One region of the Fictibacillus sp. 26RED30 genome, then DNA from elsewhere that is predicted to be linked to it. Evidence: riboswitches for the same ligand, from Rfam matches in the RefSeq annotation. Region 1 holds a riboswitch; each other region holds the start of a gene.

Region 1 (8,192 bases):
ATACTGGTGAACATCATGCTTTTAATCCAAAAACGATTCATACCCTTCAATGGGCTTGTCGGAAGAATGATTATTCACTTTTTAAAACGTTTTCAAAATTGGCAGATGACGAGAGAACAACTTTCTTAAGAAACTTATTCTCATTTGCTCCTGAAACAAAATCTATACCACTCCATGAAGTTGAACCTGTAGAAGAGATTGTAAAGCGCTTCAAAACTGGTGCTATGTCTTTCGGTTCTCTCAGTCAAGAAGCACATGAGTCTCTTGCTATAGCAATGAACCGTCTAGGCGGAAAAAGCAATAGTGGTGAAGGCGGAGAAGATCCAGCGCGTTTTGTTCCAGATGAACTTGGCAATAACCGAAGAAGCAGCATTAAACAAGTTGCTTCAGGTAGATTCGGTGTGAAAAGCCACTATCTTGTAAATGCAGATGAACTGCAGATCAAGATGGCACAAGGAGCTAAACCAGGTGAAGGTGGACAGTTGCCTGGCAATAAGGTCTATCCTTGGGTAGCAGATGTCCGTGGATCAACGCCAGGAGTAGGTCTGATCTCCCCGCCGCCACATCATGATATCTATTCGATCGAGGATATGGCCCAATTGATCCATGACCTTAAGAACGCTAATCGCGAAGCAAGAATTAGTGTTAAGCTTGTGGCGAAATCCGGTGTTGGAACGATAGCTGCCGGTGTTGCAAAAGGCGCAGCTGATGTAATCGTTATAAGTGGTTATGACGGTGGAACTGGAGCTTCACCGAAGACAAGTATCAAACATACTGGACTTCCTTGGGAGTTAGGACTTGCTGAAACACATCAAACGTTGATGCTTAATGGACTTCGTGAACGTGTCACCCTCGAGACAGACGGGAAGTTGATGACAGGTAAAGATGTTGTGCTTGCAGCATTGTTAGGCGCTGAGGAATATGGTTTTGCTACAGCACCACTCGTTGTATTAGGTTGTATCATGATGCGTGCTTGTCATCTTGATACATGTCCAGTAGGTGTAGCTACACAGAATCCCGAATTAAGAAAAAAATATATGGGTGACCCAGATCATGTTGTCAATTACATGAGATTCGTGGCTGAAGAAATTCGTGAGATCATGGCTGAACTCGGTTTCCGTACGATGGAGGAAATGGTCGGGCGCACTGACGTTTTAACAGTTGGAGATCGTGCGAAAAATCACTGGAAAGCGAAGCATCTCGACTTATCAAAGCTTCTTTATCAAGCAGACGGTATTCGTACGAAACAGACTTCTCAAAATCATAAGATTGATCAATCACTCGATATGAATGAGATCTTACCGAAACTGCAGTCTGCCTTAGAAACGAAGAAGGCTGTTTCATTCAACCTTCCAATTAAGAACACGAATCGTGTAGCAGGTACGATTGCTGGTAGTGAAATAACGAAACGATTTGGTGAAGAAGGTCTTGCTGAAGATACTGTAACGCTTAACTTTAGCGGATCTGCTGGACAAAGCTTTGGAGCATTCGTGCCACGAGGCATGACTCTCTATCTGAACGGCGACAGTAATGACTATTTTGGAAAAGGCTTATCAGGAGGCAAATTGATTGTTGCACCTCCTAAAATGGCTGAATATTTAGCTGATGATAATGTCATCTTAGGAAATGTTGCTTTTTATGGAGCAACGAGTGGTGAAGCTTACATTAACGGCTTAGCTGGAGAAAGATTTGCAGTTAGAAACAGTGGGGCTAACATTGTTGTCGAAGGAATCGGAGACCATGGCTGTGAATATATGACTGGTGGTCGAGTAGTTGTCCTAGGAGATGTTGGAAAGAATTTTGGAGCAGGTATGAGTGGAGGTATCGCTTATATCTACACACATCAGCCTCTTTTATTAAAACAATTGTGTAATAAAGAAGGTATTGAGTTTGAAAGATTAATGGATTCTGAAGAAACAGAAACAGTCAAGCAGATGATTATTAATCATTTTTCATACACTCAAAGTAAAAAAGCTTCAGCAATCCTTCAAAACTGGAAAGTGGAACAGTCACATTTTGTGAAAGTCATTCCACATGATTACAAAGAAATGATTAAGAAAATAGAAGAAGAGAAAATAGCTGGATATTCCGAAGATGAAGCGATTATGAACGCTTTTGAAGCAGGTTCAAGCGCAGCGAAAGCAAGTGGCAGACCTGGACCGACAAAATTAATCCTGAAATAAATTGAGATGAGAGGAGAGATTTTACATGGGAAAACCAACCGGATTTTTGGAATACCCGAGAGAAGAAACGATAGAGAGAAAGCCTCTCCAACGTCTTAAGGATTGGAAAGAGTATACAAAAAAACAACCAGAAGATATGTTAAAAAGGCAAGGCGCTAGATGCATGGATTGTGGTACACCTTTTTGTCATATTGGTATCGAGATTAATGGGGCTGCTGCAGGCTGCCCTATTAACAACCTGATACCTGAGTGGAATGATTTGGTTTATCGCGGAAAATGGAAAGAAGCGCTTGATCGTTTGATGAAAACAAACAATTTTCCTGAATTCACAGGACGGGTTTGTCCTGCTCCTTGTGAAGGATCATGTACAGTTGAATTAGCTGGACCTGCTGTAACCATAAAGAACATTGAAAAAGCAATTATTGATAAAGGGTTTGAAAACGGCTGGATCCAACCTAGGATTCCAGAAAGAAGAACAGGAAAAAAAGTAGCTATTGTAGGTTCAGGACCAGCTGGACTTGCTGCTGCTGACCAGCTGAACCAAGCGGGGCATTCTGTTACCGTTTATGAGAGAGCAGACAAAGCGGGCGGATTGTTAACGTATGGAATTCCCAATATGAAGTTGGATAAAGATGTTGTGGAAAGAAGAATCAAATTATTAAGACAAGAGGGTATTGATTTTATTCTTAACACAGAGGTGGGAAAAGATGTTACCTCTGAGGAACTAAAGATTCAATATGATTCTATAATTCTATGTACAGGTGCACAGAAACAAAGAGATTTAACTCTTCAAGGAAGAGAAGCTGATGGTGTTCATTTTGCTATGAACTATTTAACACAAGCAACGAAGAGGCTGTTGAACATCGAAGTTTCTGAACCACTTATTGATGCAGAAGGTAAGAATGTAATCGTAATTGGTGGTGGCGATACTGGTGCTGACTGTGTGGCAACGGCTCTTCGACAAAAGTGTAAGAGTGTAGTTCAATTTGGTAAGCACCCTAAACTTCCTGATGTGCGCAGTGATGCAAACATGTGGCCAGAGCAACCTAACATTTTCACAATGGATTATGCCTATGAAGAAGCTACTGCTCAATATGGACATGATCCAAGAGAGTACTCCGTTCAAACGAAAAAAATCGTATCAGATCATAATGGTCGATTAAAAGAACTTCATACGATTCAGATGAAAAGAACATCAGATGATGCAGGAAATATGGTTTTTGAAGAAATTCCTGGATCTGAAAAAATCTGGCCAGCTGATCTTGTTTTCATCGCGATCGGTTTTGAGGGTACAGAACTGCCAGTCTTAAAAGAATTTGGTGTTGAAGTTAAACATAACAAAGTAGATGCTGAACATGGTGACTATAGAACAAATGTAGATGGAGTATTTGCAGCAGGTGATTCTAGACGTGGTCAAAGTTTAATCGTTTGGGCGATCCAAGAAGGACGTGATTGTGCACGTCAAGTGGATCTATCGTTGATGGGAAGTACGATTTTGCCTTAATACTTTTTTCCATGCTACAATAAACTCCAAAAGCCAAAAGCTTTTTATATATGATAAAATAGGGCTTAGGCTAAAACAATTCTTTTATTTATAAGGAGTAGACGCATGGAAAAAGTACTTATTTTTGGACATAAAAATCCAGATACTGACACGATTACATCAGCTCTCGTTTACGCTGACTTGAAGACTAAATTAGGACAAAACGTAGAAGCTATTCGCCTAGGTGAGATCAATGGTGAAACACAATATGCATTAGATTATTTTAAAGCTGAACTTCCTCGTTTAGTTGAACATGTTTCTGCTGAAGCAAACGCGGTAATCTTAGTTGACCATAATGAACGTCAACAAAGTGCAAATGACATTGACAAAGTAAGAGTATTAGAAGTTATTGACCATCATCGTATCGCGAATTTTGAAACAAGCGATCCTTTATACTATCGTGCTGAACCTGTTGGCTGTACAGCTACAATCTTAAACAAGATGTACAAAGAGAAAGGCGTTCAAGTTGAGAAAAACATTGCCGGACTTATGCTTTCTGCCATTATTTCTGACTCATTGTTGTTTAAATCACCTACTTGTACAGAAGAAGATGTTGCCGCAGCACGCGAGCTTGCTGAAATTGCTGGTGTAGATGCGGAAAAGTACGGTCTAGAAATGCTAAAAGCAGGTGCTGACTTAAGTGATAAATCTGTTGAAGAATTGATTTCACTTGATGCTAAAGAATTTAACATTGGTGAAAACAAAATTGAAGTTGCTCAAGTGAATACGGTTGATGCTAGCGATGTACTAAAGCATCAAGAAGACTTGGAATCAGCGATTACTAAAGTGATTGCTGACAAAGGTCTAGACCTGTTCATGTTTGTTGTAACAGATATTTTAACAAATGATTCGACAGCGTTAGCTCTTGGTAAGAGATCACAATCTGTTGAAGAAGCTTATAACGTTAAATTAGAAAACAATACAGCCATCCTTAAAGGTGTTGTTTCTCGTAAAAAACAAATCGTACCTGTTTTAACAGAAGCGATGAGCAAATAAATGAAGATTTTAAAGGGTAATGCCATACTACGGCTTTGCCCTTTTACTTTGTTATACAAAGGTCGTGTTTCTTAAAAATAGTTGACAATCTAAAAGAGACTGCTATCATTTAAGACAGAAACCAACTATATAAAAACGAACCACTAGGGGTGCCTTTTATAAGGCTGAGATCAAAGTGCGACTTTGAGACTCTTAGAACCTGATCTGGATTATACCAGCGTAGGGAAGTGGTGTTGCGGAGTCTTTATTCCTGTTTTGAATTCTCCATATACAACCACTTTCTTAGCTGAGAGTGGTTTTTTTGTTGGATAAAACAAGGAGGATTCATATGAACACATTTACTGATATCTTGCGAGAAAGAGCGGCTTCTATTTGGGAAGCGAACCTTCAACATCCATTTGTGAAGGGAATTGCAGATGGTGACCTTTCTTTAGAACGCTTCAGGTACTATGTATTACAAGATTCGTATTATTTATCTCATTTTGCAAGAATACAAGCGATGGGGGCTGCAAGAGCTGAGGATTTGTATACGACTTCTAGAATGGCAGCACATGCACAAGGTACAAATGACGCGGAGTTAGGACTTCATGAGACATTTATGAAACAGCTTGGAGTGACAGAAGAAGAACTAGCTGATTTTGAACCTGCTCCCACTGCTTACCATTATACATCTCACCTTTACCGAGTTGCAGAGTCTGGAAGTTTGGGAGAAATTATCGCAGCCATTCTGCCTTGTTATTGGATCTATCAAGAGATTGGTGAAACATTCAAAGGGGCGACACCACAAGAACCCATCTATCAAGAGTGGATCGCTGCATATGGCGGTGAATGGTTCACAGAACTTGTACAAGAGCAGATTGATAGACTGAATCAATTGGCTGAAAAAGCAAGCGATGTGGAGAGAAATAAGATGATTCAACATTTCTTGATCAGTTGTCAGTATGAGTATTCCTTCTGGGAGATGGCTTATACATTGGAAAAATGGACGATTCCATTCAGCCTGACCACGTCGACGATCGGGAGTGAAGGGTAGTATGCAAAAGGGGTTAAAGTTAACGGATATCCTTGTAACAATCGTAATCTCTATCGCATTTGGCATACTGTATAAGATTTGGGGACCTCTGTATTATGCCGTAAAACCGTTTGGCCTTCACATCGATCAGTTGATATATGGGATGTGGTTCATGGCGGCGACAGTTGCATTCCTAATCATTCGAAAGCCTGGAGTTGCCCTATTGGCTGAAATTGCTGCTTCTTCAGGAGAATTTTTGATGGGTTCTGAATTTGGACTTGAAGTGTTACTATACGGACTCATTCAAGGATTGTTTGCAGAATTTATCCTATTCGCATTTCGTTATAAACGATTTGACCTTTTCATCATCTCACTTGCTGCACTAGGTTCATGTACAGGATCTTTAATCATGGACTTTTACAAAGGATATATCGGTGATCTTTCAACATGGAATCTAACATTATTTATCGTATTTAGAATAATCGGTTCTATCTTGTTTACAGGATTGTTTGCCGTTTCTATCGCAAAAGCTTTAGAGGCTACAGGTGTGACGAATTTAGTACGATCTTCGTCAAAAAAGGATCATGAAGCGTTAGATCAATAACTGAGGTGGTTGGATGACAAGCGTAACTTCTGTGAGAAATCTGAGATTAAAGTTTCCAGGCGAATCAAAAATGCTGTTTAGAGATATGAGTTTGTCTATTAATCGTGGTGAAAAAGTGCTTCTTCTTGGCACCTCCGGATGTGGCAAATCCACATTGTTGCAGGTTCTTTCTGGACTAGTACCACGAACAATTGATATTCCTATGAAATGTGATGACATACAAATCCCTGATCAATGGGGATTTGTATTTCAAGATCCTGATACTCAGTTCTGTATGCCCTATGTTGATGAAGAATTAGCATTTGTTCTTGAGAACTTGGAAGTGCCTCGTGAAGAGATGTCTAGCAAGATTTGTTCTTTATTAAAAGAGGTTGGTCTTGAGCTTGAGAACATTCATACACCGATTCAACATCTATCTGGTGGGATGAAGCAACGATTAGCGATTGCATCTGTATTAGCACTGAAACCAGATGTCATATTTTTAGATGAACCGACTGCTTTTATTGATGAAAAGGGTACAGAACAAATTTGGGAAACGGTAAAAAGAATATGGAAAGATAAGACGTTGATCATTGTTGAACATAAAATTGAGAAAATCCTAGATTTCGCTGATCGTCTCATTGTATTTACTCCAGATGGAGAAATTCTTGCTGATGGAAACACTTCAATGGTCTTTACTCATTATAAGGAAAAGATCAAAGAGTTTGGAATTTGGTACCCTGGTGCATGGGATGATTATAAACGAGAACCAATCATGAATAACAAGAAAGAACTACCAAACACCATGAAGTTACAGATTTTCAAAGGATATCGAAACAAAGAAGTTAAGATCGTGGTAGATCACTTAGTAGTCCATTCAGGAGAATGGGTCACAATAATGGGTGAAAACGGAGCAGGAAAGAGTTCATTATTATTGGCTCTGATGCAGCTCATAAAAACATCTGGAGACTATTTTATCAATGATGTACCTATTCGAAAAACGAAAGACATCTCTGGACTTCTTTACCTCGTATTTCAGAACCCTGAATATCAATTTTTAACAAATTCAGTTCATGATGAAATAACCTATGGATTAAAAAACGACCAAGAAATTGAATCCGATGTAAAAGAGATACTCTCTTCTCTGGAGTTGACAAGCAAAAAGGAGCAGCATCCTTATCAATTATCTGTTGGTCAGAAGAGACGTCTAAGTGTGGCCACTGCTTTTTTACAAAAACCAAATATTTTGCTTCTTGATGAACCAACTTTTGGTCAGGACTCTTTAAACACGTTTAAGATTTTGGAAATGATCGAACAAGAGCGTCAAAAAGGAACGATCATTCTCATGGTCACACATGATCATCATATTACCGAACGTTTTGCAACACGGTTATGGGAGGTACAGAACGGTAGAATTGTAACTGATCTTCAACTCAATAAAGGTGGTAACGTACAGAGGGGGATTCTGCATGAATTCATTATTTAGTGGGAAGTACACTTGGTTACACAGCATAAATCCATCTCTAAAACTACTAACAATATTGGGTCTGTTCATATTAGCCATCAACATTCATTATCTTAACTTCATGGTCGGTTTTTCTTGCGTGATCTTAACATTGTTTATATTTGGTACAGGATATTCTTATAAGCAATTACTCTTACTATCTCTGCCCTTTTTGTTTGTTTTTCTATCAACTTCTTCTTCCATGATTCTATTTGGAAAGGGAGAAACGATCTTGTTTAAATGGGCATATATTCAAATATCAGAGGAGAGTTTGATAAGAGGCATTCATTTAGGATTTAGAGCTTTATCATTTGCGATACTTGGATTGATATTTGCTTTAACTACCAAACCAGTTATGCTGTTTTATTCTC
Region 2 (8,192 bases), 290 kb from region 1:
TCAATGGACATGCTTATATCCCCCTTTAATTTGTTAAATGGCTAACAAATATTTTACTATACATCAGCCTATTTTGAAAGGACTACTACATTTCACACTATGTAAATAGTATTGTCAAGGAAATTTACTTGAAAACCTTTTACGAATATGTTGCATTGCTACTGAAGTCATGCTAATATTATTTAGTATTTAACATACGATTGAATTGATGCAAAGCTTTTTTGCTGTAAAGGAGGTTCACCTACATGGCTCGTAAATGTTTTATTACTGGAAAAGGACCTAAAACTGGTAACAAGCGTTCTCACGCAATGAACAAATCAAAGAAAAGCTGGGGAGCTAACGTCCAAAAGGTTCGTATTCTTGTGGACGGAAAGCCTAAACGCGTATACGTATCTGCTCGTGCCCTTAAATCTGGCAAAGTTGAACGTGTATAAATAAAAACAGCAGCAACCGCTGCTGTTTTTTTCTTTGCCCAAAAAGCTCTTTGATGACCAAAATAGATTCAAGCGGACAGTATTTTCTTTAAACTGGACAGTAAATCATCCAATCTGGAGCGGAAAGCAACTACTTTCATAGAACCACTCATAAAAAACAAACAAAAAAAGCGCACAGGCGCTTTTTTTGTTTGTTATCCTTTTTTGAAAGAACCTAAGACGGCACGTACGAAGCCTCCCAAAAATTTAGGAAGTTTAATGGTATAAAATTTCATCTTACCCCTCCTCCAGGCCCATAAAAAATGATAAGAGCTAAACAATAAATACTTTATTCCCCTTTTTATAAAAAGGTGCTTTGGGGCCTGTATTCCGTGATTTTTTAATCACGGCTCTTTACCATCAATATTATGCCGGAGTCAAAAGAATAAGTACCACTTTTATTTACAAGCTCATTGGAAACACATAACGATGAACCAGCCTGAAGTTTAGCTTGGTCTAACGGGTATTTAAATCCCTCTAAGGTGATGCCTGTTACTGCTTCACTTTGAGCTAGAAATGAGATATATGAGTATCTGTGATCTTGCTCAATTTCATAACATCCAGGTAGATGAAGTGAGATCTCATTCCTTGTATCCTTAATCCTTACATCTGCATGATTGTTCCGACTTTTAAATAAAAGTTGGATGTTCATCAGTTCGTGATCTAACCTTCCACCAGTCGCACCGAATATGAGTATTTGTTCTGGATTCTGTTTCAACGCCCACTCTAATGCGATCTCCATGTCAGTGGAATCTTTTTCTGATCGGTATTGATTCACTTTTATCGAAGAGTTCATTATACTTCTTCTCTCATCATCTGAAACAGAATCGAAATCACCAAATGCATACAGTGGAAAGATATCATTTCTCAATAAAAAGAGGGTTCCTCTATCGACACCGATCCAAATATGATCCGATGATAGATCATATGGCTTCAAATCAGGAATCAAATGCTCCGGACCTCCTGCAACTATGCTTATCTTCATGCTGCTTGATGGCGACCGTTATGAGCAGCGTGCAGTAGTTTAGGAGCTGTGTTTGTTAGTAGTATAACGACTAGAGCAGTAATCCCGAAAATAACGACCATGAACGACCCGTTGTATAAGAACGAATAGAGCCATATGTTCATCTCTTCTGCTAGATCACTAAAGAATATAACCCCTGATAATACATGTGAGATCGTTCTTAACAAGCAACCTACGAAAATTCCTATAACCATCAAGAACGTTCTCCTGCTGGCACCTTGAGTGATAGACGGTGCAAATGCCCCCGCAACGCCCGCTAGAGCGAACGCTAACGGATAGTCTAAGATCATCTGTGCTGGATGAATAACGTAAGGATTCACAAGAAGCTGAAGCAGTCCTACAGCTAAGCCTGTAAGCACCCCTGCCTTTAGCCCTCTTCTAAAAGCCATTAAAAAGATTGGAACCATCTCTAACGAAACAGAACCACCTTGTGGCCAAGGACCAGCAAATTTAATTAAACCTAAAATCAATGATAAAGCAGACATGATAGCGATTTCTGTTAATAATGATATGTTGTTTGTTTTCATACATGATAACCCCCTATTTTCTATGCTAAAAGAAAAACAAAAAAAGCAACCGGCATGTGAGCTCGGTTGCTTTTTAGATATACATTCAAAAAGTCATACGACTCCACATCCCTACGCAGGTATGATCCAGCTTCAGGTTCAAAGGGTCGGGAGAACACTCCCCTCTCAGCCCTTTAAAGGACTCCCCCTGTGGTTGCTTATTTAATTTTCTTTAATCAATTATACACCACGAATGGCTTTTATTGCATCCTTTAAATCTTTCTTCCCATAAATGGCAGAACCAGCAACTAATACATTCGCACCAGCTTCCACACAAAGACGAGCTGTTTCTGGATTTACGCCGCCATCAACTTCAATCTCAACGTTCAATCCTTGTGTTTGTACGAGATCGGACACTTCTTTGATCTTGGGCACTACGCTCTCTATGAACGCTTGTCCACCAAAACCAGGATTAACAGTCATTAGCAATACAAGGTCAACATCTTGTATTATGTGTTTGATAGAATCGACTGGTGTTGCTGGATTAATCACCACACCCGCTTTTACACCTTGTTGTTTAATAAGTTGAACCGTTCGATGTAGATGAGGTGATGCTTCAACATGCACAGAAATAATATCAGCACCTGCTTTTGCAAACTCTTCAATGTATCGATCTGGATTTTCAATCATGAGATGTACATCTAACGGAAGTTTTGTAACAGGTCGGATCGCTTGAACAACAAGTGGTCCAATCGTGATGTTTGGTACGAAATGGCCATCCATCACATCAACATGAATATAATCAGCACCCGCTTCTTCTACAGCTTTTATATCATCGCCTAACCTTGAGAAGTCAGCCGACAGAATAGATGGAGCTATTTTAATCATCAGTACCTCCGTTTTTGATCTTTAATTTCTTGTAAAAAACTTACGTAATGGTCGTAGCGGAACTTTGGAACGACTCCGTCCTCTACCCCTTTTTTAACTGCACATTTCGGTTCAGACGTATGTGAGCACCCTCTAAATTTGCAATCGCCCCGAAGCTCGTCCATTTCTGGGAAGTACATCGATAAGTCTTCCGCTTCAATATTTAAGAAATCTAGCGAGCTGAACCCAGGCGTGTCAGCAACTAAGCCATTACCAAAGAGAATGAGTTCCACATGACGAGTCGTGTGCTTCCCTCGGCCTAAATGGCTTGAAATCTCATTTGTCTCAAGCATAAGCTCTGGATTGATCGCATTCAAAAGGGAAGATTTACCAACTCCAGACTGCCCTGCAAACACGGTAACTTTATCTTTGAAAAGTGGATAGAACATTTCAAGACTATCATCTGTTTTCGTCGAAGTTGGAATGACTTCGTAACCTAATGTTTTGTACGCCTCTATATAATGGTTGATTTCCTCGATCTCTTCAGGTTTCTGTATAAGATCCATTTTTGAGATACAAATAACAGGTAAGATATCGTTCGCTTCAATATGAACAAGGAAGCGGTCTAATAAAAGCGTGCTAAAATCTGGTTCTGTAGCTGAAAAAACTAGAATGGCTTGATCCACGTTCGCGATAGGAGGACGAACTAGCTCGTTTTTGCGTTCCTTCACATCAAGAATGTATCCATCTGTAATGTTGCTTGACTCGTATTCTACCCAGTCCCCTACCAATGGATTTACTTTCTTTTTGCGAAAATTACCTCTTCCTCTGCATTGGAAAACTTCAGCCTTACCATTTTCCTTAACGTAATAAAAACCAGCGAGCGCTTTAACAATTCTTCCTTCAGGCATGCTTAATCACCATCGTCCCCTTCCTCATCATCATTATTATCATTACTCATTCTTGCGTTAGCACTTTTAGCATCATCATAGTTTATCGTCTCCGATTCCTCTTCTTTTCCGTTGATATATACAACGTAAGAAGCAGAACCTCCCTCAGCGATCGTCAGAGGCAGCTGATATTTCTTTTTGTCTGTAATCTGTTCTTCAACAAAAACTTCATTTGAAGCGTTTTTATCGGAATATACAATCCTTACTGTAACTGGTTCTCTTCTGTTCTTCTTATCTAGCTTAACTTCGATATCCTTTGTCACTGTACGGTCTTCGGCGGGTGGTTCCTCTTCAGCAGGAGGCTCTTCTGACTCTTCTGGGCCATCAGAAAGAACGACAGAGATCGTTGCTCCTTTTTCTACTTGCGTAAAAGGAGATGGCTCTTGTGAGATCACTCTTCCTTTTTCGACCGTATCAGAAAACTCTTTTGAAAATTCAACGGTAAGACCAGCATTCTTAGCAAACGTATTTACATCTTGTTCTGTCGCACCTATTAAGTTTTCAACTTGAACGGTTGGTGTTCCAGAACTAACTGTTAGTGTAACTTCAGTTTCTGCAGGTGTTACTTTTTCATCACGATCAGGACTTTGTTCGAGCACAGTACCTTCTGGCTCTGTGTCTGATTCTTCATAGTCGATATTGATCTGTGAGAAGCCATCTTCTTTCAAACGTTCTTTCGCATCTTCTATATTATAGCCTTCTAGATCAGGCATATTTTCCTTTTCAGGTCCTTTTGATACGAATAACGTAACGATTGCTTGCTGTTTCACTTTTGTTCCTGGAGATGGATCTTGCCTTACTACAAGACCTTCTTCAATCTCGGGATCAAATACTTCCTGCCGTTTCACTTCAAGCCCTTCGGCTCTCAAGCTATCAAAAGCATCTACATATTCTTCTCCCGCTACATCTGGAACACTGACTTCTTCAACATAAAAGATAGAAGGCATCATCGTGAAAGCAGCTATTCCCGCACCGCCTAACAAAAGAAGTGATATAAGTAAAATAAGCCACCAGTTTCTTTTCTTCTTAGGTTTTTCGGGCTTTTTCTCTTTTTCTTTTTCTCTTTCTTCTTCTGCTTTCTTCACAGGTGTTTCGATTGGTGGCACGACTATAGGAGGAATGTACTTTGTTTTCTCATCTTCCTCGTTTTCTTCGTTCCACTTTTGTTCATACATACGGTCTGGATCTAACGCTGAACTCATATCCCTCAACAGTTCATCAGCACTGTCATATCTTCTTAAAGGATTTTTCGCCAACGACTTTAAAACAATATTCTCCACACTCTGTGGGATTTCAGGATTCAATCTTCGTGGTTCGATCACGTTTTCTTGGAGATGTTTTAAAGCAACCGACACCGGCGAATCTCCAACGAACGGAACTCTTCCTGTAACCATTTCATAGAGTACTGCTCCGAAAGAATAGATATCAGATTTTGCGTTCGCGATACCGCCTCTTGCTTGTTCAGGCGAAAAGTAGTGAACAGATCCAAGAATAGAGTTTGTATGCGTGATCGTTGCTGAAGTAATAGCGAGCGCAATTCCAAAGTCTGTTAACTTTGCTGTACCGTTATCAGTAATTAATATATTATGCGGTTTAATATCGCGATGAATGATTCCATGATCATGAGCGACCGCCATACCTGAAACGATCTGCTTCATAATATGCAGAGATTCTTCTACCGAGATCTTGCCATGTTCTTTTATGTATTGCTTTAGTGTTTTTCCCTGCACATATTCCATCACGATAAAATAGATCTCTTCATCTTCTCCAACATCATAGATACTCACAATGTTCGGATGGTTAAGACTCGTTGCTGATTCAGCTTCTCTTTTAAATCGTCTGATGAAATCTTCGTCCTTATTAAACTCAGATCGTAGAACCTTTACTGCTACATCTCTATCTAATATTAAATCTTTTGCTCTATAAACGATGGCCATTCCGCCGTCACCGATAACTTCTAAAAGCTTGTAGCGGCCACTGACTCTTTTTCCTATCATGTTATTGCTTCCCCTTTTGTTTCTGTGTCAGCACTGTTCTGTATAAGGATAGCAGTAATGTTATCTTCTCCACCGGCATCTTTTGCCCAAGTGATCAATCGTTCTACCTTCTCGGTAACGGATTCCATTTGATCTTCAAACACTTCTTGAAGACGTTTAGAAGATACTTTATCTGATAGACCGTCCGAACAAAGCAAAAGATAGTCACCGTTGTGCCAAGTGATCGTATTAAACTCAGCTTCTACGGTTTCATCAGTACCGACAGCTTTCATGATCATGTTTCTTCTTGGATGAATCTCTGCCTCATCCTCTGTAATCTGACCAGATTTCACTAGTTCTTGGACTAGTGAATGATCATCCGTTACTCTTTTCAGTTCCCCATTCGAATACAGATAACATCGGCTGTCACCGATATGTGCGACTGTAATTTCTTTATTCGTACCTAAAGCAGCCACAACCGTAGTTCCCATACCTCTAGTTTCAGGATTCTCCTGAGAAAAATCAAAGATATGTTTATTCGTATCTTTTAAAACGTTCTGGATCCAGTCTTTTACGTTTTCCATGTTTTCTTCAAATTGAGACCATGCATCTTTCATCACTTTAAGGGCTTCTTGGCTAGCGATATCTCCTGCTTTATGTCCACCCATTCCATCTGCGATAACTGCAAGAAAGTGTTCACCCTTTGTGAACACTTCCCCGCTGTCTTCATTATGCTTCCTTACCATTCCAACGTCTGTTTGAAAGGCAATTTGCATCTTCCCGTCACCTCGTCTCTTCTTTACGTTCCTTCGCACGCAGCTGACCGCATGCAGCATCAATGTCATGTCCTTGTTCTCTTCTGATGGTGGCATTAATGCCTCTGGAGGTTAACGTCTCTAAGAACTTGAAAATTTGTGTTTTCGGTGTTCGGACATAGTCTCTTTCTGGTACATAGTTTACTGGGATAAGATTTACGTGACACTTAATATCTTTGATTAAGTCTGCTAGCTCGTTCGCGTGTTCTACGGAATCGTTAACTTTACCGAACAAACCATATTCAAACGTCACACGGCGTCCCGTCTTTTTAATGTAATAACGAATAGAATCCATCAATTCGTTTAACGGATACATTCTGTTTACTGGCATCAATCGGCTTCTCGTCTCTGTGTTCGCCGCATGCAGGGAGATTGCAAAATTGATCTGCATGCCCTCGTCCGCAAACTTGTAGATGTAAGGTACAACACCACTCGTGGAGATCGTAATATGGCGAGCTCCGATATTAAGGCCTTGATCGTGGTTGATAATCTTCAGAAACGACATGAGCCCTTCATAGTTATCAAAAGGCTCACCGATACCCATAACAACTACTGAACTTACTCTTTCTTCTGTTTCATCTAGCGCGCGTTGAACTTGAAGCACTTGAGCTACGATCTCACCAGCTAGAAGATTACGTTTAAGTCCGCCTAATGTGGAAGCGCAGAACGTACAACCTAAGCGGCATCCTACTTGAGTAGTTACACAAATACTATTTCCATATTCATGTCTCATAAGAACCGTTTCGATCGAATAACCGTCTTGAAGCTCGAATAAAAACTTAATCGTGCCGTCCGAAGACTCCTGACGTACGACTTCTTTTAATGGTTTGATATAAAAGTCTTTCTCGAGCTTTTCACGAAGACCTAAAGGAAGGTTCGTCATTTCCTCAAAAGAAGACACACGTTTTTTATACAGCCATTCAAAGATCTGTTTTCCTCTGAACTTTGGTTCTCTTATATCAGTAAGCCACGCTTCTAACTCATGAAGTTCTAAAGAAAAGATAGAAGGTTTAATATTTGGTTTTGTTTGTTTCTCTGTTAAAGGTTTAAGCATGTTTCTCACCACCTGTTGTCTTTTTTCTGTATGCTGCTATATAGAATCCGTCACTATTAAAATAATGAGGCATGATCTGAATATCTGATCTACCATCTATTATATAGGATTTTATGTTATTCGGCATTTTTTCCGCAAATTGGGAATCCCACTCGAATTCTGGATGGTTTGATAAGAACCAATCTGCAACGTTATCGTTTTCTTCTTTATCAACTGTACACGTACTGTATACGAGCAGTCCGCCATCTTTGACCATATCTGAAGCAGCGTGCAAAATATCTCTTTGAATGTTCGTCAATCTTGTCACATCTTCTTCTGTTTTAGACCATTTCAGATCAGGCTTTTTACGAATAACTCCGAAACCGCTGCAAGGCGCATCTACGAGAACTCTATCAAATGTTCCTGTTTCATACTGATCAGATACTTTTCGTGCATCTAACACGGATGCTTCAATATTTTCAAGTCCAAGACGTTCTGCTTGTCTTTTGATCAAGTCAATCTTATGAGAATGAAGGTCTAATGAAACT
Region 3 (8,192 bases), 660 kb from region 1:
CAAACGGTACGATTCCAAGAATGAAAAAGACCGTGGCCATTCCTGTGTTCAACCAAAACTCAGTTTTTTGATTAAAAATTTTTCGCTCAACTGCACGAAAGATAAAGATCACCATCAAGATTGAAAATAATACAGTGGGATTTTCCCAAGTCTTACCGTTATAAATAGCTAAAAGCAGTCCAAAAAACATAAGAACCATCTCTGTATACACCCAGGGTTTTGGACGTTTTTTCATCCGATCTTCCCCCTATTCAGGTTGATAGTACACATTGTACGGTATGTGAGCCTATCCGGTGCATAACTTCATAGAGCTTTTTCTTCATTCGATCCTAGCCAGTTTTTTGCCGCTGCATTTTTAAAAAGAAGACGGAAAATTAGCAACCCGATCACTCCACCAATGATGGAGCTAACCAAAAAAGGAGTGACAAAAAAGAATGCACCCGTTTTTGATCCTAAGAAAACAGTAGCAACCGGCACTGCTATAACAGCTCCTATAATTCCAGTTCCAACCCATTCCCCTATTACTGCGAACGTGTATTTTTTTCCTTTTTTATAAAGGTAACCGGCCAAAAATGCACCGATCATTCCCCCCGGAAAAGCAAGCAGAGAGCCGATTCCAATTAAGTTACGAAGCAAACCGATACTGAATGCGACGATTACCGCCGGAATGGGTCCGAGCATCACACCAGCCATCACGTTGATCGCATGCTGAACGGGAAACGCTTTTGCTACTCCAGCAGGAATATATAACAAATGTGAACAGATCGTCCCGATCGCGACTAACATAGCCATTACAGTAAGTTTTTGAACAGATATCTTCACTTCACTTCTCTTTTCGCTGTTTGAATAGCAAAAAGCAGGTTGCTTGAAGCGGAAGAAGGATCAACTGCACCACTTATTTCTGAGATTAGAGCTACACCATCCGCACCTGCCTTAATGACTTCACTCGCGTTTTGCAGCGTAATCCCGCCGATACCAACAAGCGGAATGTTCACTTGATTGCTGCGAAGTTCTGCGATTAGATCAACGCCTACAGGTTTCTTCGCATCAGGTTTTGTACTCGTCTGATAGATCGGGCCAGCACCAATATAATCGGCTCCATGTTCGATGGCATCCTTCGCCTCAGCAAGTGTGTGAGCTGACACACCTAAAAGTTTACCTTCTGTTTCTTTACGAATATACGCCAGATTACCATCTGTTTGACCAACATGAAGTCCATCCGCATCAACAGCTTTCATCAAATCTAGGTCGTCATTCACGATAAATAGCACATCATGTTTGTGGCATATTTCCTTTGCACGCTTTGCCATTTCTAACTGTTTCTTACCACTCAAGCAGTTAACACCTTTTTCACGAAACTGAAACGTGGTAATTCCACCTTGAATCGCTTGCACAAGAATACGATAAAAATCTTCTGGTGAACAGCAGTTCTTCGTCCCTGCTACATAATAGAGTGATAGATCTTGTTGTAAACGTGTCTTTGCTTGAGTTTTCATCGGTTCGCTCCCTCCTTCAACACGTGATCTTGCCAGTGGATGGATCCGTGAAATATCTCATGAGTAGATTCTAAACTATAGAGCTGATCGAGAAGGTTTTGCTGAAAGCTTCCAGGGCCTTTGGCCGTTTTCACAGCCTCTTCAGCCGCCTTAGTGAGCATCAATAGCGCAAGTGCTGTTCGTTCTAGTATCGGAAGGTCAACTTTAGCTTTTGTAACTTCTTTTTTCCGATTTCCCTGATAGAGAGCTACCATTGATGTAGCAAAGCATCCTGTCCCGGTGACATAGGAGAGCATCGGATCTCCATGAGAAAGTACGATTGCTCTTTCACCATCTGAAATAACATCTTTAGTTCCAGTCATGGCGATAAGACAGCCTGTTTGCTTCGCAGCAGCTCTAGCAAGCTTGATGAGATCCTCTTCTGAGTTAGCTAGATCACCATCTACTCCTCTGCCTTCCCATGCGCCTTCAGCCAAAAACTGCATCTCAGCAGCATTACCGCAAATTGTCAGAATTGTTTGGGGTCTGACCCCCTTCAATTCTGAATATTCAAACAATAACTTCCTTACAAGCTCTTGCCTGAATGATGATAATCCTATCCCCACTGGATCGAGGACTACTGGCACTTCTGCATGCATTGCTCTTCGTAGAGCGAGTATCATAGATTTCGCTGATGCTTCATCTAAAGTACCGATGTTTAGTACTAAAGCATCGGCCACACTTACTGCTTCTTCTACTTCACATGCGTCATGCACCATCATTGGACTTCCTCCTGCTGAGAGGACACCATTAGCTAGAAAGTTCATGGTTACGTTATTCGTTATATGATGAACGAGCGGCTTTTCTTCTCTGATCTGTGATACGAACGTTTTCCATTCTTGTATTCTAGTATTGTTCATGTGTAACCCTCCTATAAGCGAAATGATTGACCGGTCCATGACCTGAACCAACATCAATTCCATGTTCGATAGCGGTTTGTATATATTTTTTTGCACACACTATCGCATTCTCTGCTTTCTTGCCAGAGGCAAGCTCAGCTGCTATAGCCGCTGAGAACGTACACCCTGTTCCGTGTGTATTTTTTGTTTGAATCCGCTTCTCTACAAGTTCGATCATTTCAATGCCATTAAAGACAAGATCTGATACAAATTCACCATCTCCAAAGTGTCCACCTTTAACAACAACATGATCAGCACCAGCGTCAAATAAAACTCTTGCCGCCTCAATTCTAGCTTCAATGCAGTCTATCTTTATCCCTGTTAATGCTTCTGCTTCTGGAATGTTAGGTGTGATGATTTTTGCGAGTGGAAGCATGCATGTTTTCATCGCATGAAGTGCTTCTTCACCTAACAGCGTTGCGCCTCCTTTTGCGATCATGACTGGGTCAACGACTACGTTCTCCCATTGAAATTCCCTTATCATATATGCTGTTCTCTCGATATACTCACCTGAAAAAAGCATTCCTGTCTTAATGGCATCCGGCGTCAGATCAGTCCCTATTGACTTCAACTGAGCTTCTAATCCCTCTATTGCGACTGGAAATATCCCTTGGACACCTGTTGTGTTCTGAGCAGTAACTGCAGTAAGAACCGACATACCGTACACACCTAATTCTTGAAACGTTTTTAAATCAGCCTGAATGCCTGCTCCCCCGCCACTGTCTGATCCTGCGATCGTGAGGGCTTTACTAACTTTTATCAAATGTGCCATAACTTCTACCTCCTAGTTGTCTATGCAAAAAAGCCACCCGCTTATTTAGCGGGTGGCTTAAATTTTCAAATCATAAAGGAAACGATAGTTTATCCACGCCGCTTCCCTACGCCAGTATGAACTGGATCAGGTTCAAAGGGTCGAAAGTCATAACCTTCTCTCAGCTTAGAATAAGCACCCCTAGCGAAATAACAATATTGAGTTAACACAATCCTACTCATACATAAACAATAATGTCAATATTTTTTAGGTTATCGGTTTCAAAAAGTTTAACCCTCTTGAAATACGGGGAAATAATAACTAACACAGAATTACAACATAAAAAACATAGAAATAAAACATTCGTAACAAATAGTTTTTACCAGAAATAAAAATTACAATTCATTAACATTTTTCCCAGAAGGTGGTGAAAGAAAGGTACTTTAGAAGCAATAAAGAAATTTTTTCTGAATTTTCAAACAAAATGGTTGTCATTAGGCATCTTGCTCAGTATACTAGTAGAAACCTAGAAACATAAAAGGTTAATTGGATAGGGAGATAATTTAAGGAGGGAAACAGGATGAAAGACAAAAATGCTTCTTTTAACAAGAACCAAAATGAAATGGTGCAGTACAAACAACAAAAAAGAGACCCATTTGCCTTCAGCCTTATTGCCCAAATGGTACTGGATGAGGCCCTTCACAATTATTACAGAGAATATTATGAAAGAGAAATTGACAATGCCTTGGATACAAAAGATAAAGAACGATTCATGAAATTGAGCGCAGAGTACAAAGCGTTTCTCAGTTAGTGCTTTTGGGCGGCACACTCTCTAAAAAGGTGCCGTAAAAGCCAAAACACCCTTTCAGCAAACGGTGGAATCATCCGTGCTGCAGAGGGTGTTTCTGACGTCCCCGTTACTGACAGGTTAAAACCTATTTTTTAAGTCAAAGTTGTCGGTGATTCCGGCTTTTTCTTTTGCTCTTTTTTCCGTTTCAACCACCACATATAAATCACAATGACTACGATCACCCAGATCGGCGCAAGACCCAATAAACTTACTACAACAAACGAAATAGCAGACATTAAAAAGTTAACTGTATCCATAAATAGGACCTTTGTTTTTGCCCACGTATTTAAACCTTCTGTTTCAAGTGCTTTCGCATTTAAATTTTTCACTTCAAATTGTATCGTAACAGTTGAATAATCACTTTGGTTTTGTAAAAAATTCAAACGACCCTCTACCTGTTCGATCTCTTCTTGAACAGCAGCCAGATCACCCGATATCTTCAACAAATCTTCTGTTTTCTGAGCATTCTTCATGAATGCTTCAAGCCGCTCTCTTACTTGTTGTTTGGCTTTTAACCGTGAAGATAGATCAACGTATTCTTCCGTAACATCTTCTCCACGAATATTTTCGTTTGGAGTCCCCTTACTCAAACCTCGAACCTCGTCTAAGAAAGGACGAAAATTTTTCATCGGTACACGAACAACCATCACACCAGATTCATAATCTTTCTCTCCTGTACTCGTGTTCGACTCAACCATATATCCGTCCATTGTCTCTAACTTTTTCCGAACGGCTTCCATAGAGGTTTGTAATCTATCTACTGTAATCTCAAGATCAGCGTGATAGATCACTTTTCTTTGGTTCTTCATTTGTTGCTCATCTTTTCCTTTTTCAGATTCAGAACTCTGACTTTCTTCTGTAGAGGTATCCATGTTTGCTTCAGACTTGCTGCCACTATCTCGGTCTATTGCTTTATCACTCTTTGAACTGCTATCGCTGCTGCATGCACTCAACAAAAACACAGTTATGAATACCCACATTTTCCATCTCTTCCACATATCGTAATTCCCCCTTTCTCGCTTAGACGCTCTCTACAAGAAAAAGGTTTCAGTTCCCAAAAAAACCAACCTATTGAATGATTTTTTCCGAGACATTTTTGTGATAAAATAGTGTCTGATGATTTGTAGTTTGAAAAAAAACCGATTTATGCTAGTATGTACAGGATAAGTAAGTGGTTTACTGGAGGAATAGCATGTCAATGATAGGAAGAAATGATCCGTGCTATTGTGGCAGCGGAAAAAAATATAAAAAATGTTGCTTACATAAAGAAGAGCAAACACGTGAAGTATCCTTTCATCAAGAAGGACTCATCAAATATGCTCTAGAGAACTATCAGCAGGATTTAGCTGCACGTACTTCTAAGTATGTGAAAAAATACCCTGTTGCTAAAGAGCAAGAACAAACATACGCAAACATTGCCGTTTGTTGGGAGATCTTTTGCTCCGAGATTAAGGAAAACAAGACCCCTGTTCAACTTTATGTAGAAAAAGTGAAAAGTTCTGTTAAACCAGAAGTAGCTGAAATTCTAGCTGGCTGGACAACTGCTGCACCTTCACTATATAAAGTTTTAGAGCAAAAGACAGGATTCATCTTTACCGTTCAGGATATTTGGACAGAGGCGGTGTATGATGTCACGATCAATGCTGCTGAAAAGCCAAAAACAGAAAGTGCACTACTTGGAACACTCGTTTCAAACGGAATCAACCATGAGTTTTACGTTGGATATGTAGAAATGCCGATGACTGAACTTCCGCCGCTAAAAACAGCGATAGAAAAGATTCAGCCTCACCAAGATCCAAAAGTTACATTCAAGAACGAATTCCCTGCTGTTCTGCAACTCGCTTTGATCGATATTAGTGCTGGTGTACCTCAATCTCAAGTTGAGAAGAAGGAAACTGACGCTACATCTACCAAAGTTGAAAAACCAGAAGAAACAGCGGATTTTAAAGATGAAAAATACAATGCTGTAACCGAGCTCGTTAAAGCGAATGCCGAAACAGAAGTTGTAGAAGAAGCAGAAAAGCTTTGGAGTGAGTACGTTACAGAAAGCAAACCTGCTATTCGTAAAGAAGAGATTTATGCGGCTGCACTTGACTATCTCGTTTCAAAAGATATTCGAGGAATCGCTTCTACTCAAGCAGAAACAGCTAAAAAATATGGTGTCTCACCTGCTAGTCTATCCTCACGATATCGTGAGATGAAAGAACTATTAAGCGTATAAACTTTTTTTCACTAACCCGCCTGATGCCTCAGGTGGGTTTTTTCATAAAAAAAACAAGACCCTCTCTAAAAAGAGTCCTGTTTGTTATTTCGCTCTAGCCAATAATAAACGGGAAGTCCCGCAACTGTAATAAAGATAGCTGTAAAACTATCTAAAGGATCGTTGAGTATCGTTGATACTACGATGTACAAAGAGCCTAAGATCGCAAAAATAGGAACGACAGGAAATAACGGAACACTGTAGGTTCTCTTTTTATCACGATTCCGATTGCGCAGTATAAACACAGCATAAAACGCAAAAATATAAAAAATGTATACAGCAAATATCGCCATTTCTGATAGATAGTCTGGATCAGTTACGATCATCATGATGATCGCAATCACGACTTGTAAATACGTAGCAGCAATAGGTGTACCATATTTTTCACTAACCTGACTAAACGTTTTTGACATCGGAAGCTGATTTCGTTCTGCCATTGCAAAAGGAACACGTGGAATGGTTAAGATCTTACCGTTTAAACAGCCAAAAATCGATACTGCGATTCCAACTGCTATTAACTTTCCGCCTAGTGGTCCGAATAGAATCGTTGCTGCTGCTGATGCAGAATTCTCTCCTAGTCTTACGATTTCTGAAGCAGGTAAAATGTGAAACAGTGCAATGTTAACTAACAGATATGCTGCCATAACGACCAAGATTCCACCAATAATAGCTTTAGGTAACGTTTTTCCGGGATCCTTCATCTCACCTGCTACGAATCCAACCATCAACCAGCCATCATAAGCAAAAAGTGTTGCTAAAATCGCTGCACCCATTGATATTTCAACAACTGCCCCACTTGAAGCATTTAAGATCTGTTCATTTCCTTGCGTTAATCCAAAAACAATGATCAGCACGATCGGAACCAATTTTCCTATCGTAAATATATTTTGGATAAAACCTCCATACTTTGTTCCAAAGTTATTAACGACGGTGAGAAAAAGTACAGTTCCTATTCCAATCCAAGGTCCTAAGTATTCTTTCCACGAGAATAAATGAACCATTAACGAACCGAAATATAATCCTAGAGCACCGATCACCGCCGGTCCATAAATAACAGTCTGAACCCAACCACTCAAGTATCCCCAAAGCTTACCGTAAACTTCTTCCATATAGACATACAAACCACCCGTCTTTGGAATCTGCGTTGCCACTTCAGCGATCGTTAACCCGCCAGCTAACGTGATCAACCCTCCAAGAGCCCAAGCTAATAGTGCAAGGTTGGAATTTCCTGTATACTCAAGCACACTTCCAGGTTTCATAAAAATCCCTGATCCAATAACCGTTCCAATAACGATGGACATGGCTACGGAAAGCCCAATATCTTTTTTCAATGCTGTGTCTTGATTCATGTTGTGTTCACTCCCTAAAAAAACCTACAAAACAAAATGTCCATCCGAAAAAGACTAGTGTCACTTTAACACATACAGCATCAAGCTGTCACTACCTCGCTAAAAAGACAGTTAATTCAGTTTTTTGAAAGTGTGTTCTATAGAGTCAGAAAAATTCAGAGTTCCTTTCGCCGTAATAACTGTTTTTTGATAAAAGCTTTTTCGATCAGATTATTGAGCTGTCGTTCAAGTTCCATTTTTTCTTTTACATTCGATTCATGTCTTATTTTCTTCTTCAGTTCACGAATCATGAGCTTTTCTTCTGATGAAAAATGAGAAGAATGCAACAACGTAATCACCTCATTTCAGATTTGATTCACTGAACTTCCTTCTATTTATTAGGATAAGTTAATCTCACATCCATAACCTTTCATGTGTAATAAAATCTAACACTCTATTTCCAGATGTGAATTCCATTGTCACAATTTTTATAAGATGTTTACTTTTGAAAGCCAAATCTTTTTATAGTCTACTTTTAAATTTTCCAAATTCAGGCTTGAATTACTCGT
Region 4 (8,192 bases), on a different contig from region 1:
CGGACGCAAGTATTATTTTGCAGTTGTTGCGATCGATAGAAACAACAACGAGTCGATGAAAACAGAATCAAAAGCCGCAATCCCACATGTGGAGTTGAAAAACGGAAACTATAACATTTCAAATGTAACAGCGTTAAAGAATGGCGTAATTGACCTATCTAAGCCACAAACGGTTTCAGCTGATATCAAAATTACAGGTGAAACAGAGACAGAACTAGCAGAAGGATTACAGAGTGAGCTGCAAGTAAAAGAACCAGGCAAGACGAACTGGACATCTCATAAAGGGATGTACACCGCTCAAAACGGAGAATATAACACATTTAGCGCAGATTTCTTACCTTTTAAAGAGGGAGCGTATCAATATCGTTATGCGTTCTCAACCGATTTAGGCAGAAAGTGGGTCACAAGTGAAACAAAGACAGTTACTTTTACAAAAGGTGATGACACGACTGCTCCTGCAACATCAGTAACATTAGAAGAACCAGCGCAAGAATCAGGACAAGTGAATCTGAAGTGGTCTGTAGAAGGAGCGAACGAGCCTTATCTATTCACGATTGTTCGTGATGGAGAAGTTATCGATCAAGTCCTTGATACAAGTGCAACAACGTACAAAGATTTGAACGTGACGAACGGAAAGGTCTACAGTTACGAAGTGCACATCTTCGATAAAGCCGGTAACAGCGTGAAGTCGAACGCCGTTCAAGTTACACCAGATCTTGTAATGGTAAAAGTAACAATGAAAGTAAACGCACCAGCTTATACACCACAAGGCGTGGATATTACGATGCCAGGTAGCAAGAACGGTTGGAACACGGGTGCGTGGAAGATGACGCGTGGCGGCGCGGTAACGAACGATTATGAATATACGTTTGAAGCGCAAGAAGGTGAAGTCATTACCTACAAATACGCCAAGAACAGCTCTTGGGATCAAGAAGGACTTGCTGACCATACACCGGGTAATCCGAACGATGATGATGTAAGTTATTACGGATACGGTGCAACAGGAACAGACTTGAGTTTTGTTGTCACGAACCAAGGCGGCAATGCGATGGTCGTTCAAGATAAGATTTTACGATGGATCGACATGCCGGTTGTTGTGACCTCTCATACAGATGGCCAGACTGTAACATCTGACACGATCACCCTAAAAGGAAATGCCATCAAAGAAGGGGTAATGACGATCAACGGTCAGCCGGTTACGATCAACGATGACATGACGTTCTCACACACGGTGAATTTAAGTGCAGGAGAGAACAAGCTGAACATCCATATCGAACCGTCAGAAGAGAATAAAACGACTATTTTCAAAAATGACGGCGGCGCGATTGCAAAGAACACGAAGGATATCGTGATGACAATTAATAAGAATTAGTTTGGTAGGATGCTGCTTCTCTTGAGAAGCGGCATCTTTTTTCATAAAAAAACGAGTATTTCCATACGGAGTACTCGTTTATAAAATATCTAATTCCGGTACTTCTCTAAAATGTTTTCAGTCACACGTTCTACATCTTGATTACTTCTCTTCGCCTCCGCATATCTCTCGTAATCCTCAGCCGCAACTTCTAACAAGAAGCTTTTCGGAAAAATATAAGGCTTACCCTGATCCTGTTCGTCCAAGTTGTTCAACACTTCCAGCTCGTCTTCGTTCTCCTTGTTGTGTTCAGGATCATATACAAACATCTTTCCATACTCTTCTTCTACACTTTTGTTCACATTGATAAAATACTTCATGCACAAAACACTCCTGTTCTTTTGATTATGTAACTGTTATTCCCTAGACACGTTGTCATCAGACATATAAAGACACAAAAAGGGAAGATAACCTATAAAAATTGTACAAGCACGACTCGTCATATTTCGAACTTTGTCCCGATAAGATGTAGAGAGAGCCTGACAAGTGCAGGCTTATCAAGCGGAAAGGGAGTTGGAAGTAATGAAAACTGCGGGTTCTTGGTCTCATTCGTTAAAATTTCTTTTGTTCAGTGCAGTTGGTATTTTCATGTTCTTCATTCCGATCACAGTGAAAGGAAAGTCGTCGATCCCACTCGATCACCTTGTAACGTGGGTAAGGGATACGGCGGGTGAAGCAGTGCCGCTTTATGCATTGCTCGTCATATTGCTCGGTGCTGTTTATCCGTTCTACAAAAAAACGTGGAACAAAGACCGAGTTACAACTACGTTCTCTTTGTTAAAAGTTGTAGGACTCGTTGCAGCTGTCCTTCTTTATTTTGAATGGGGTCCGAGCTGGTTAAGCGATCCGAACATGGGACCGTTCTTATTTGAGAAACTCGTGATCCCTGTTGGGTTGCTCGTTCCACTCGGCGCTGTATTCCTAGCCTTTATTGTGGGATATGGTCTGATGGAATTCATAGGGGTTCTTGTGCAAAAGATCATGAGACCTATTTGGAAAACGCCGGGCCGATCAGCGGTCGACGCCGTCGCTTCATTTGTTGGAAGCTACTCAATTGGTCTACTCATCACAAATCGCGTGTTTAAAGAAGGAAAGTATACGGTGAAAGAAGCAGCTATCATTGCAACAGGCTTCTCTACCGTTTCTGCAACGTTCATGATCATTGTGGCGAAAACGCTAGGTTTGATGGAGATGTGGAACACCTACTTCTGGACGACGCTTGTGGTCACTTTCTTAGTAACGGCCATCACAGTGAGAATTCGTCCGTTAAGCAGAATGGATGATACGTATTCAGGTGGGGAAGGTCAGCCGGAAGAAGAGGTGAATGAGAAATACTTGCAAACGGCTTGGAGAAACGCGATGGATTCATCTCAGAATGCTCCTGCATTTTTTACAAATATTTGGTCTAATTTCAGAGATGGCTTTCTAATGGCGATGAGTATATTGCCTTCCATTATGAGTGTCGGTTTAATCGCCCTTTTGTTGGCAGAATACACGCCTGTCTTTGATTGGCTGGGCTACGTTTTCTATCCGATCACATGGGCGCTGCAGCTTCCGGATGCCATGCTTGCTGCAAAAGCGGCTTCCATCGGTGTTGCTGAGATGTTCCTGCCAGCACTCTTAGTAGCGGAAGCGGCACTTGTCACGAAATTTGTAATCGGTGTAGTTTCTGTAGCTTCTATCTTGTTCTTCTCAGCGAGTATTCCATGTGTGTTGTCTACAGAAATTCCGGTGAGTGTGCCGAAGCTTGTGCTGATCTGGTTCCAGCGTACGGTGCTAGCGTTAATCCTAGCGACTCCACTGGCTTATCTGCTTCTATAAAAGATAGATTCGTAAGAGTGCTGCTGAAGTGTTTCAGCAGCACCTTTTTTATGTTATTTAGTAATCAAGAACTATTTTCTGAAATTATCAAAATATATCTTTATTTTTCCAGTTGTTATTGTATGATAATGAAGCAGTGATATGAATGGAATGGGGAGAAGAAAGAGTTGAAAAGGAAATTAGGTTCATTATTTTTAATGGCAGTTTTGGTGTTTAGCATTTTTCCTTTTACTAGTTTTGCAAACGATGACTTTCCGAGGTATGAGAGTTTATCAGTAAGTCCGCAACAAGCAAAAATAAACGAACAGGTTTGGTTTGATCTTTATGCACCTGATTCTGCCTATTTTATGCTGGAAGCGCGTCTCACGTATCTGTCTCCGCAGGGAGAAGAGCATGTAATTGAATTATCAGGTCCAAACCATTGGAAAGGACAGTTTACAGCTACTTCTTTAGAAGAAGTTGGTACGTGGCAACTTCAAAGTATTTATCTATACGATGACAGCTATAACAGTAGTACGTTTAAACGTGAACAAATTGAGCAACCTGAAGATTACGACTTTACTATATTAAATGAAGTGCAAGAAGTAGATGTAACAGCACCAACTGTGGATGCGATTACGTTTGAAAAAGAACAAGTGCAAGCCGGTGATTTTACAAAGGTTACTGTAACAGCAATTGATGATTCAGGAGTAGAGTGGATAACTCTTGGGCTTTATAATACAACTGGACGCGGAAATAATCACGTAACTGATTTTATAAAAACAGAAGATGGAACGTTTGAAGCCACGTGGTGGGTTCCGCAATTTACAGACCCTGGTGAATGGAGAGTGGATTGGGTAAATGCTGGTGATGCAGCAGGCAATCAGTATAGTTGGGACGATTATATGGGTGAGTACCCAGCATTCTTTGACACTATTCAAGTGATGAACGACAATCCTGACAATACAGCACCAACGGTATCAAGCATTCAATTTGTAAATGAAAGCGTAGAAGCAGGCAAAGATAATACCATTCAGCTTGTAGCAGAAGACGACATCTCTGGAATCAACTTTCTTTCAGTAGAAATGAGAAATGAGATGGGACAACGACTTTATATAGATGGAATCTATCCAGATGAAGAGGGTTCATGGTCAGCCAATTTTGTTGTTCCATCTTATATGAAAGATTCAACGTTTAAAGTTTGGAATGTATACACACAGGACAATGCAGGAAATGTTGATCATCAGTATTATGAAGAAGAGTATCCAGTTGGATTTGATACATTTTTGGTTATAAACGAGAACGACGATGTGAATGCACCAATGATTGAAAGTGTAACATTTGAAAAAGATTCAATGGTTACTGAAGATTCAAATACAGTAAGAGTTGCGGCAAGTGACGATAACAGTGGTATCGAAAGTATTGAGATTTACATGACGAGCCCTACCGGTAAAGGAGAAACGAGCACAGCCCTTTTTCCTAACGATGAAGGCATCTTTATAGGAGAGTTTACAATTCCGCCTTACACTGAACCAGGTGAATGGAGAGTTTCTAAAATTATCGCTAAAGACTTTGCAGGTAATGTTTTAGATAATAGGTATTCAGCAGAAAACTATCCAAATACATTTGATACGTTTTCTGTAGAAAACACGGAATTTGATTTTACACCTCCAACAATTAATAAAGTAATTTTCCAAACACCAGAAGTAAAAGGTAACGAAGAAGCAAAACTAACAATTTACGCTGAAGATTCTCAAACCGTACCAGCTTATATTGAAGTTGAATTAGTGAGTCCAAGTGGTACTCATATGTTAAAAGGAAGCTCTGATTATTTGGATGAAAGCGGATTGATGCACATCTCAATACCAATACCTAATGATGCTGAGTATGGAGATTGGCTTGTGAAACATATAAGAGTTATAGATTTAGCTGGAAACGAAGCGAATTATTCATACAGTAGTGATGACTATCCAGCTGAATTTGGTAAGCTTTTTGTAAACAACGATAAGATTGCTCCAAGCATCCCTTTTGTTAATGAAGTTAGCGATAATACTGCTATAATAACGGGCAATGCGGAGCCGCTTTCAACAATCACTGTTTTAGCAGATGGAGAGTTTTTGGCAAAAGGCAAGGCGACCAAAGATGGTACCTTTACCGTTGAAATCCCATCACAAAAAGTGGGCACATTATTAACAGTAAGCTCTGCTGATGCAGCGGGCAACGAGTCAGATGCTATTACAATTACAGTTTTAGATAAAACAGCGCCTAAAGCTCCAACCGTTGTTAAAGTGACAAAGGAAACGATTGCAGGTATGGCAGAACCGCAATCAACAGTTACAGTTACTGATAAAGTCGGAAATGTGATTGGTTCCTCTAAAGCAGATGAAAAGGGAAGCTTTGTGGTTAAGTTTATCAAACAAAAAAATCATGCCATTTTGTTTTTAAATGCAGCGGATGCTGCTGAAAACAAAAGTGATAGGGTAGAGGTTTATATAAAGGAAGCTAGAAAATAGATAAACACCAGTCAGAGTATCATACTTTGGCTGGTTTTTTGTACCTATTTTCTCCAACGGGTTGTGATGAAAGCCCTTTATCGATAGAATAGTAGTATAGAAAACTAAATAGTCATTACCACTAGGGGTGCCTTTGTTAAGGCTGAGATTAAAGTGAACTTTAAGACCCTTGGAACCTGATTTGGTTAGAACCAGCGTAGGGAAGTGGTGTGTGGATCAGATACTTCGCTATAAATATTAAAAACTGTGAAACCACCTCTTTGCTGCATAAAGGAGGTGGTTTTTTATTATGGAAAAACAGCTTCATGTAATTACTACGGGAAGGCAAAGTGATGAAGAGTTGGTTAGGATAGCGAAACTCATTCATCCGTACATCACGGCGCTGCATGTACGAGAAAAAACAAAGTCTGCGAAAGAACTCAGTCATCTTATCCATCTTCTGCAGAAAGCTGGAGTGCCTCCCTCTAAAATCATCGCAAATGATCGAGTGGATGTAGCGCTTTGTACAGGTGTAAAAGGTGTTCAGCTGACACACCACAGTTTAGATGTGTCACAAGTGCGAAGAGCTCTGCCTGAAATGATGCTCGGCTGCTCAGTCCATTCTGTTTCAGAAGCACAGGATGCTGAACAAAACGGCGCCGACTTCATCATGTATGGTCATATTTTTAAGACTTCTTCCAAACGTGATGCGGAGCCAAGAGGGTTAGATCAGCTCCAACGTGTGGTAGATCAAATCACAATTCCGGTCATCGCGATCGGAGGCATTACACCAGAAAACGTACGGAATGTCATCGGAACAGGTGCATCTGGAATCGCCGTGATGTCAGGCATTTTAGAAGCAAAATCACCACTACAAGCGGTGAAGCTGTACAAACAACAACTGGAGGTGTGGGATGCGCACAACGTATGATGCCATCATTATTGGAGGCGGCGTGATCGGCTGTTCCATCGCCTATGAGCTTTGTAAACGAAACAAACGTGTGCTGCTTCTTGAAAAAGAAACAGTAGGAAGTAAGGCGTCGAGTGCAGCAGCCGGCATGCTCGGTGCAGAGATGGAGTTTGAGACCGATCATCCACTCTATCGGCTCGCAAAAGAAAGTCGGGACTCTTTTACCCCTTTATCACAGGAGCTTTTCGATCCAGAAGGGGATTTATGAACTCGCGTTTACAGAGGAAGAAGCGGTTGATTTAAAAAGAGAAGCGACCAAGCGTCGAGATCAAGGTGAAGCAGTTTTCTGGCTCCCGGCACACGACCTGCTTAGGAAAGAACCTGCGTTGTCGCCACTTGTAAAGGGAGCTCTCTATTTTGAAAAAGATGCTCAAGTGTCACCTGTTAAGCTTATTCGTGCCCTATATCAGTCCGCAAAAATTCTCGGTGCCGAAGTTAGAGAGCATACCAGTGTGGTTCAGCTTCTCCAAACTGGCAACAGGGTGACAGGTGTCGTAACAACGAAGGAAACGTTTCATGCTGATTCCATCATAGTAGCTTGTGGGGTGTGGAGCTCGGATATAGAGCCTTCACTAAAAATGGTGCCAGTAAAAGGGGAATGTCTTTCCTTTAAAACGAAGCTTCCACTACTCACAGGTACTGTAAAATACAAAAACTGTTACCTCGTTCCAAAGCGAGAAGATCGAATTTTTGTTGGCGCGACAAGTACACCACACGTCTTTAATGAAGAGGTTACATTTTCAGGTCTATTTGAATTGATGGAGAAGGCAAAACAAATCGTTCCTGAACTAAGTGGTGCTGTTTTTGAAAAAGCATGGGGAGGCATCAGGCCCCAAACGCTATCCGGTCAACCCTATATCGGTCCTTCTCCACATAAAGAGGGGCTCATTCTTGCAACGGGGCACTATCGAAATGGCATTCTGCTTTCTGCTATAACTGGAAAAAGGATTGCCGACCATATTGAAAGCGAGGTATATCATTCGTGAAACTTATGATAAATGGAGAAACGGTCATGGTGCCAGACACTTTGCAGTCGATCACAGATCTGCTGAAGCACCTTAACTTACATGACCAAGTTGTGATTGCAGAAGTGAACGAAGAGATCATCAATAATCAAAAACAAAGTGAAACTCAAATAAAAGAAAACGACAAGATCGAACTTGTTCGATTTGTTGGCGGAGGTTGATTGTATGTTAAACATTGGACACTATTCCTTTTCATCTCGATTACTTTTAGGTACAGGCAAATACCCGGACTTTAAAACACAAAAAGAAGCGGTAGAAGCTTCTGGTTCAGAGATTTTGACGTTTGCGGTTCGTAGGATGAACATCTTTGAAGAAAGCCAGCCAAACTTTTTAGAGATGCTTGATCTGAAAAAATACACATTGTTACCGAACACAGCAGGTGCGAAAACGGCAGCAGAAGCGGTACGCATTGCAAAACTGGCGAAAGCATCGGGATTATGTGATATGGTAAAAGTAGAAGTCATCGGATGCGATAAAACGCTGCTGCCGGATCC

The links. A riboswitch is a leader RNA that binds a small molecule or an ion and turns the genes downstream of it on or off. The one in region 1 is predicted to bind thiamine pyrophosphate.
Region 2: linked by a shared signal. The riboswitch ahead of thiT (energy-coupled thiamine transporter ThiT) and the one ahead of tenA (thiaminase II) in region 1 are both predicted to bind thiamine pyrophosphate.
Region 3: linked by a shared signal. The riboswitch ahead of thiD (bifunctional hydroxymethylpyrimidine kinase/phosphomethylpyrimidine kinase) and the one ahead of tenA (thiaminase II) in region 1 are both predicted to bind thiamine pyrophosphate.
Region 4: linked by a shared signal. The riboswitch ahead of tenI (thiazole tautomerase TenI) and the one ahead of tenA (thiaminase II) in region 1 are both predicted to bind thiamine pyrophosphate.

The regions. Positions count from the first base shown of each region.
Region 1 covers NZ_JACZDV010000001.1:1,565,451-1,573,642, reverse strand. Annotated here, with positions in the region: gene gltB (glutamate synthase large subunit) at 1-2,183, shown strand, start outside; gene IHV11_RS08055 (glutamate synthase subunit beta) at 2,209-3,687, shown strand; gene IHV11_RS08050 (manganese-dependent inorganic pyrophosphatase) at 3,793-4,722, shown strand; TPP riboswitch at 4,858-4,965, shown strand; gene tenA (thiaminase II) at 5,051-5,755, shown strand; gene IHV11_RS08040 (ECF transporter S component) at 5,757-6,338, shown strand; gene IHV11_RS08035 (ABC transporter ATP-binding protein) at 6,352-7,803, shown strand; gene IHV11_RS08030 (energy-coupling factor transporter transmembrane component T family protein) at 7,787-8,192, shown strand, end outside.
Region 2 covers NZ_JACZDV010000001.1:1,856,701-1,864,892, forward strand. Annotated here, with positions in the region: gene IHV11_RS09460 (Asp23/Gls24 family envelope stress response protein) at 1-11, opposite strand, end outside; gene rpmB (50S ribosomal protein L28) at 246-434, shown strand; gene spoVM (stage V sporulation protein SpoVM) at 629-709, opposite strand; gene IHV11_RS09475 (thiamine diphosphokinase) at 814-1,458, opposite strand; gene thiT (energy-coupled thiamine transporter ThiT) at 1,455-2,024, opposite strand; TPP riboswitch at 2,116-2,222, opposite strand; gene rpe (ribulose-phosphate 3-epimerase) at 2,244-2,891, opposite strand; gene rsgA (ribosome small subunit-dependent GTPase A) at 2,891-3,781, opposite strand; gene pknB (Stk1 family PASTA domain-containing Ser/Thr kinase) at 3,784-5,817, opposite strand; gene IHV11_RS09500 (Stp1/IreP family PP2C-type Ser/Thr phosphatase) at 5,814-6,668, opposite strand; gene rlmN (23S rRNA (adenine(2503)-C(2))-methyltransferase RlmN) at 6,580-7,665, opposite strand; gene rsmB (16S rRNA (cytosine(967)-C(5))-methyltransferase RsmB) at 7,658-8,192, opposite strand, start outside.
Region 3 covers NZ_JACZDV010000001.1:2,224,747-2,232,938, forward strand. Annotated here, with positions in the region: gene IHV11_RS11345 (hypothetical protein) at 1-235, opposite strand, end outside; gene thiW (energy coupling factor transporter S component ThiW) at 304-816, opposite strand; gene thiE (thiamine phosphate synthase) at 819-1,496, opposite strand; gene thiM (hydroxyethylthiazole kinase) at 1,493-2,395, opposite strand; gene thiD (bifunctional hydroxymethylpyrimidine kinase/phosphomethylpyrimidine kinase) at 2,382-3,194, opposite strand; TPP riboswitch at 3,293-3,398, opposite strand; gene IHV11_RS11370 (IDEAL domain-containing protein) at 3,766-3,996, shown strand; gene IHV11_RS11375 (DUF4349 domain-containing protein) at 4,128-5,033, opposite strand; gene IHV11_RS11380 (YecA family protein) at 5,228-6,256, shown strand; gene IHV11_RS11385 (APC family permease) at 6,322-7,644, opposite strand; gene IHV11_RS11390 (hypothetical protein) at 7,800-7,973, opposite strand.
Region 4 covers NZ_JACZDV010000002.1:311,271-319,462, reverse strand. Annotated here, with positions in the region: gene IHV11_RS14300 (alpha-amylase family glycosyl hydrolase) at 1-1,372, shown strand, start outside; gene IHV11_RS14295 (hypothetical protein) at 1,462-1,731, opposite strand; gene IHV11_RS14290 (YjiH family protein) at 1,934-3,232, shown strand; gene IHV11_RS14285 (Ig-like domain-containing protein) at 3,400-5,724, shown strand; TPP riboswitch at 5,838-5,944, shown strand; gene tenI (thiazole tautomerase TenI) at 6,014-6,634, shown strand; gene IHV11_RS21400 (FAD-dependent oxidoreductase) at 6,618-6,881, shown strand; gene IHV11_RS14270 (FAD-dependent oxidoreductase) at 6,769-7,659, shown strand; gene thiS (sulfur carrier protein ThiS) at 7,665-7,859, shown strand; gene IHV11_RS14260 (thiazole synthase) at 7,864-8,192, shown strand, end outside.